DNA from 2 places in the Paenibacillus sp. 19GGS1-52 genome. Region 2 is predicted to be linked to the other one. Evidence: riboswitches for the same ligand, from Rfam matches in the RefSeq annotation. Region 2 holds a riboswitch; the other holds the start of a gene.

Region 1 (3,426 bases), 3.3 Mb from region 2:
TTCCCATAATGATAAGCCAGGAATTATCGGTTTAGTGGGTACGTTGCTTGGTCAAAATGAGGTGAACATCGCCTCCATGCAGGTTGGACGTAAAATCGTCGGCGGTGCTGCAATTATGCTTCTGACAGTAGACAAAGCCGTTCCTCAAGAGGTGCTTGTGAAGCTGGCAGGCCTGCCTGAGATCAACACTGCTGAAGAGATAGTCTTGCTATAAAACTTGTAATAGGCCACCCACACAACGTGTGTGGAGTGGCCTATTTATTTTGTCAGGAGAAGTCCATGTTTCACATTAGTGTATAATCTGTGGCATTCAGGGGAAATTACATCCTTAGTAGCATTTATGTCAGTTCTTACAATAGACTGATATCACTCTAATCCCCTATAATATTACAATATAAAATATTTTTTAAGGGGGATTTCTTTCCAATGGATTGGATGAACAAGCTTCCGTTAAAACAAAGAATAGTTGCTGGATGTTACCTGATTGCTGCCTTATTTTCTATCCCTGTTTTGATTTCTTTTATTGTAATGGGTAAAATTTTTGTCGGTATTCTTCTTATTGTGGTTCTTGGTGGTCTGACATATCCTCTTTCACGCTTTGTTGAGAGAACGCTTACATCATCATTTGATGACATTGCAAATGTCACTCACAACATTGCAAAGGGCGACTTTACTACTAGAGCTGATGAAAATGGTTCTATGGGAGATGTCAGCCGCTCCTTTAATACTATGATTGATAAATTGAAGAAAATTCTGACTGAAGCATCACAGCTTACCCGTCAAGTCATGGACGCGAGCCGCGGAATTGAAAATAAAAATCAGAGTTTGAAGATTGTTATGGCTCAGGTTTCTTCCTCCTCCAACGAACTAGCTTTGGGTGCTAATGAAATATCTGTAGACATCGCTGATATGACAGAATCTATTAAAGACATTGAAACTAAAGTTTCCAACTATACAACCTCCACAAAAGAGATGAATAAACGTTCAATACATACGTTGGAATTGGTTGAGAAAGGCCGTCAATCGGTAGACACTCAGGCTGAAGGCATGCGCAAAAATATCGCAGCCACCAAAAAAGTAGCAGAAACCGTCGATGCGCTTTCACACAATGCCCGAGGAATTACGATGATTACAAAAACGATCACTGAGATTGCTGAACAGACTAATCTGCTATCCCTTAACGCCTCCATTGAAGCGGCCCGTGCCGGAGAACATGGACGTGGCTTTGCAGTCGTAGCCCAAGAGGTACGTAAACTAGCTGAAGAATCAACCGCCTCAACCAAAGAAGTATTTGGTCTTGTGCGCAGTATTGAGAACGATATTAAAGATGCCATAGCTAACATTGCGATCAATGAAAGCGTAGTGCAGGTTCAGAACGAAATGATTACAGAGACAGCTAATATCTTCTCGCAAATAGTCCATAGTGTACAATACATCGCTGAGCAAATTGCTGCCTTTTCTTCGGAGAGTGACATCATGTTAGAAAGCGCGCTCAAAATCTCAGGCGCTATCGAAAACATTTCCGCCATTACCCAGCAAACTGCAGCTGGAACTGAAGAAGTCTCGGCTGCCATGAATGAACAAATAAATGCTCTGCAATCCGTAGCAGAGGAAACCGAAAAAATGACTCAGGCTGTATTTAATCTGCAAAAAACGATACATATTTTCAAATTTTAGGAGATGGGTCAAAAGACTTCCCTCTAAAGATCATGGTATTCGTCAAATTTCACGCTTATTTGTATAAAAATATTGACAAAAGAGAGAGAGGAATATATTGTAAAGGAAAATTATTCTTTATTTAATTTAATAATTTATAAAGGCAAAATTTCCGAAAGGGAATGACGCAAAGCCATGGATCTACAGCCTCATTTTTCAGTTGATGAGGCCATGACTGCCAGGTTGCTAAAACATCATGAAGGACTGAATTAAACATGCAGTCTCAATGGCGAATTATGCTACCCACCTGTGCTCTGTATCAGAGCACAGGTTTTATTTTTTTTTAGATCTAACGTTTTCACTTCGGGAGATCGATAAAGATATTACAATAAAATACTTGTGAGGTGTATGTTTTGAAGACAGTTGCAGAATACATGGCGGAGGCACTCCGCAACCTCGGAGTAACCCATTCTTTTGGGATTATTGGTAAATCTATTTGTCCTGTGGTTCTTAAAATGGTTGACTATGGTATCGAGTTTATTCCCGGGAGACATGAATCAAGCTCCGGCTTCGAAGCCTCTGGTTACGCACTAAAAACCGGGAATCTCGGGATAGCATTCGGGACCTCCGGCCCAGGTGGAACAAATCTGCTTACTGCAGCAGCACATGCAAAGGCTAATAACCTTCCTGTTCTTTTTATTACCGGTCACCAATCTATTAAAGAACTAGGAATTCCTCAATGTCAGGATTCATCCTCTTATCTTGCCGATTTAGCAGAAATGTTTAGGCCAGCCACTTTATTCAGCAAGCTTATCGAACGTGGAGATCATTTCAGTACTATTTTTAATCATGCAATTGCCATCGCGCTAGGCGGCAAACGTGGACCTGTTCATCTCTGCATCCCCTTTGATGTACAGACGGAAATGCTTGAAGAATGCAACATCGTATTTCCTGAACGGGAAACACTAGTAAATTATGCTAGCCTTGATCGTGTAATTACTGCTATTAACCATTCCAGTAATCCTTTAATTATTGCTGGTAAAGGTGTTAATCGGTCTGGAGCTCATAAAGAGCTGATCCAATTAGCTGAAACCTTTAATATTCCAGTCGTGACGTCACCTGGCGGAAAAGGGGCTCTCCCTTGGGATCATCCTTTATATCATGGGCCTATTGGTGTAGGTGGCTGCACACATGGCGATGATCTGCTGAACCATAGTGATCTTTATATCGTATTGGGCTCACGCCTAAGTGATATGACCATATGTAACCTAAAGCGAGAGAATCATCCAGAGACATTGATCCAATTTGATTGTGATCCTACTTTTGTCGGAAAAATACTAACTTCAAAGACTATTCAAATTACAGGTGATGTTCGCGATAATCTGGAGTTCTACCTTAACGGAATTGACCAGACAACACTTCCTAAGCGCGAAACTAAGCCTTTTGCTTACACTGAGGAACTTCCCACTCTGTCCAAGCTCTCTTTGGCATCGGTTCTTAGCACAATGAGTGACCTGATTCCTTATAACAATACCGTTTTTGTTGACGATGGAAGCCATGGGTTCAATGCCGTCAAATGGTATAAAGTAAAGAAACCCGGAAGTTTTGTTTTTGACGCCTATTTTGCTTGTATGGGAAATGCGATCGGTATGGCTATTGGTGCAAAGGTAGCGGCTCCTAGCGAAACGATCTTCTGCATTACCGGTGACGGCTGCTTTATGATGCTGGGATCAGAGATTAATACCGCTGTATGCAAAGATATCCCCGTCA
Region 2 (3,426 bases):
GGATTCCTCTTATCTAGCCACAGGCCGCAGCCAAGTGGAGATGATTCAGAGCCAACTTGGATATGATGTGCCTATCATCGTCGAACCGGAACGCCGCGATACCTTTCCGGCAATTGCGTTGACAGCCACCTATCTGTATTCAGTAGTGGGGGTTTCCCCAGATGAGACTGTAGCAATCCTACCTGTTGATCCTTATGTGGAAGCATCTTTTTTTGATACGGTAGCCCAGCTTGAGCGTACGATGCAGGAAAGTGGTGCAAATCTGGCGTTGATGGGTGTGGTTCCTGAGCATGCTTCGGAGAAATACGGTTATATCATTCCTACCACTGAAGCAGCGGGTGAAAGTGGATATTTGCGAGTAAGTCATTTTCAGGAGAAACCGGAACGAAAGCAGGCCGAAGAGCTCATAAGTCGCAACGCCTTGTGGAACTGCGGCGTGTTTGCCTTCCGTTTAGGATATTTACTGGATATTTTGCAGCATAAAGGGCTGCCTCTGAATTATGAAGACTTGCAGAAGCAGTATAAATTATTGTCCTCAATCAGCTTTGATTATGAAGTGGTGGAAAAAGAAAAGAATATTGTTGTACAGCCGTATGACGGCTTCTGGAAGGATCTTGGTACATGGAATACATTGACCGAGGAAATGAGCAGCAATCATGTTGGCAAAGGTTTCATTACTGCAGATTCTGAAGGGACCTGCTTGATTAACGAACTCGACATTCCAATCACGGTCATTGGTGCAAAGGATTTAATTATCGCAGCCAGCCCTGATGGAATATTGGTCACGCATAAGGCAGAGAGTCCGCGAATCAAGGAAGTACTGAAAGCTTTTGAACAAAGACCAATGTATGAGGAACGCCGTTGGGGTCATTACAAAGTTATTGACTATGTGAAGTATGAAGAGGGCAATGAAGTGCTGACCAAGCGGATCTTTATATCTGAAGGCAAAAACATTAGTTATCAGTTGCATCGCAAACGTAGTGAGATCTGGACTATTATCAGCGGCGAAGCGAGCATCGTGCTGAATGAGAAAATGCATAACGTTAAGGCAGGCGATGTGGTGCGTATTCCCGAGGGGACTAAGCATGCTATTCTGGCATTGACGGATGTTGAATTTATTGAGGTACAGACCGGCTCTGAGCTGGTTGAGGAAGATAACATTCGTATTACATTGGACTGGAAAGATATCGAGCTACAACAGTTCATTTCATAGGCCTAAACTATCTATTTAACCGAATATGACAGAGTCAAAACGGGTAGAAAGACTCAATTTTAAGAATATTTTGTAAATGCACTAAACAAAAAAAAAAAAGAGTCGATACATACGGTAAGAAGGAAAATTCCTTCAAAACGATAAAGGCAAACCTATCGAAAGATAGGGACGCAAAGCTAAAGGGCCTTCGCAAGAGTGGCAGCCTGGCTACCGAAAGGAAGATGAATTTGAAAGCTCATCGTATGTATCGACAGTTCTGCATGTTCCTGTCACTAATTCTGTTTGTCATTGCTATTCCACTAGGAATGGGAATTGCACCATCTACTGCAGGAGCAGCTACAAGCTCCGGGACACCGGTTAACGCAGGCGCTTCACCTGAAGCAGTAAAGCTGCTTACTTACCTCAATTCAATTTCGGGGCAAGGGATTATCACGGGACAGCATGACTATCTGGAAAGTCCGGATGAAATCAGCAACAAATTAAAGGGGACCAGCGGGAAATACGCTGCTCTTCACGGCTATGAGCTTGGTGCAATTACTGGTCAAACAGAAGCTACCGTAGCTTCACAACGGAAGAACGTAGTTAACAGTGCTATCAACTGGAGTAAGAACGGCGGTATTGTCGCCATGACCTTTCACGAGAATCTACCGGGAACAACGTATGACTGGTCCAATGTTCAAAAGACGATTAGTCAGTCGGATTTCGACAAATACGTAACACCGGGAACGACGCAGTACAACAGTCTGATTGCCGATCTTGACAAAGTGGCAGTATCCTTGAAAAGCTTACGTGATGCTGGGGTTCCAGTACTCTGGAGACCCTACCATGAAATGAACGGAAATTGGTTCTGGTGGGGAAAGAAAAATAATTTCGCTGCACTCTGGAATATTATGTATGACCGTTTTGTTAACGTTCATCAATTAAACAACCTGTTATGGGTATGGAATCCTAATGCACCTAATGCTTGGGCAGATCCTTATGCCTTAACGTATCCAGGTGCCAATAAAGTTGACATTCTCGCAGCAGATATATATGACAATGACTATCAGCAAAAATATTATGACAGCTTGCTCAGTCTGGCTGCTGGCAAACCGATTGCTATCGGAGAGAATGGTCAAATGCCAAATACGACAAAGCTGCTGCAATCGCAGAATAAATGGGTATATATGATGAACTGGGGAAAATTGCTTTACGAGGATAACTCCACGGATACCATTAAAGCCTTCATGAATAACAGCTATACGATAACTCTGGATAAATATTTATCGGGGGTGATACCGTCCGTAACAGCAACGCCGACAGCGACACCGACGGCAACACCGACACCGACACCAACACCAACACCAACACCGACAGTAGCTCCTACGGCAACGTTTTCCTCGGGGGATCAGGCTCCTGCCTTGAATGGCTTGCATGGTGAATATTACAAGAACATGCTGCTTACAGGGACAGCGGCTCTAGTACGAAATGACGCTAATATCAACTTTAACTGGCGCCAGGCAGCACCGGTTACAGCACTCGGTATCGACAATTTCTCGATTCGTTGGACTGGGAAAATTAAGCCGCTCTATAGTGAAACTTATCAAATCTATACTGCATCGGATGACGGCATACGCGTCTGGGTAGATGGGAAGTCTGTCATAGATAGCTGGATTAAACAAAGTGGAACTGAACGTCAAGGAAGCATTGATCTCAAAGCTGGTCAACTATACGACATCAAAGTGGAATATTATGAGAATGCAGGAGATGCGCGGGTAAATCTGATGTGGCAAAGCCCAAGTCAGGTAAAAGGAACGGTACCTTCAAGTGCATTGTTCATTAATGCAAGTTCATCTGTTGCTAGTGCAGTATCGTCATCGTCGCTTGCAGCAACACCAACGGTAGCGCCGACGGTAACACCAACAGCAGCGCCAACACCAACAGCAGCGCCGACACCAACACCAACAGCAGCGCCGACACCAACACCAACAGCAGCGCCGACACCAACACCAACAGCAGCGCCGACACCAATGCCAACAGCAGCGCCGACACCAATGCCAACAGCAGCGCCGACGGCAACACCAACAGCAGCGCCGACACCAACGCCAACGGTTGCTAATGTTGTCGCACCGGCTGTGAATGGACTACAAGGTGAGTATTTTAGTAATATGCAATTATCAGGTAATCCAGTAATTGTACGCAAAGATGCTGCAATTGACTTCAACTGGCGTCTG

What was found. A riboswitch is a leader RNA that binds a small molecule or an ion and turns the genes downstream of it on or off. The one in region 2 is predicted to bind cyclic di-GMP.
Region 1: it holds a riboswitch for cyclic di-GMP, as region 2 does, so the genes downstream of both, H1230_RS11270 (thiamine pyrophosphate-binding protein) here and H1230_RS27520 (PA14 domain-containing protein) in region 2, are expected to answer to the same signal.

Annotation. Positions count from the first base shown of each region.
Region 1 is NZ_CP059724.1:2,407,199-2,410,624, reverse strand. Features, by position in the region: gene serA (phosphoglycerate dehydrogenase) at 1-214, shown strand, start outside; gene H1230_RS11275 (methyl-accepting chemotaxis protein) at 427-1,677, shown strand; cyclic di-GMP riboswitch class I at 1,809-1,907, shown strand; gene H1230_RS11270 (thiamine pyrophosphate-binding protein) at 2,061-3,426, shown strand, end outside.
Region 2 is NZ_CP059724.1:5,937,896-5,941,321, reverse strand. Features, by position in the region: gene H1230_RS27525 (sugar phosphate nucleotidyltransferase) at 1-1,213, shown strand, start outside; cyclic di-GMP riboswitch class I at 1,349-1,428, shown strand; gene H1230_RS27520 (PA14 domain-containing protein) at 1,435-3,426, shown strand, end outside.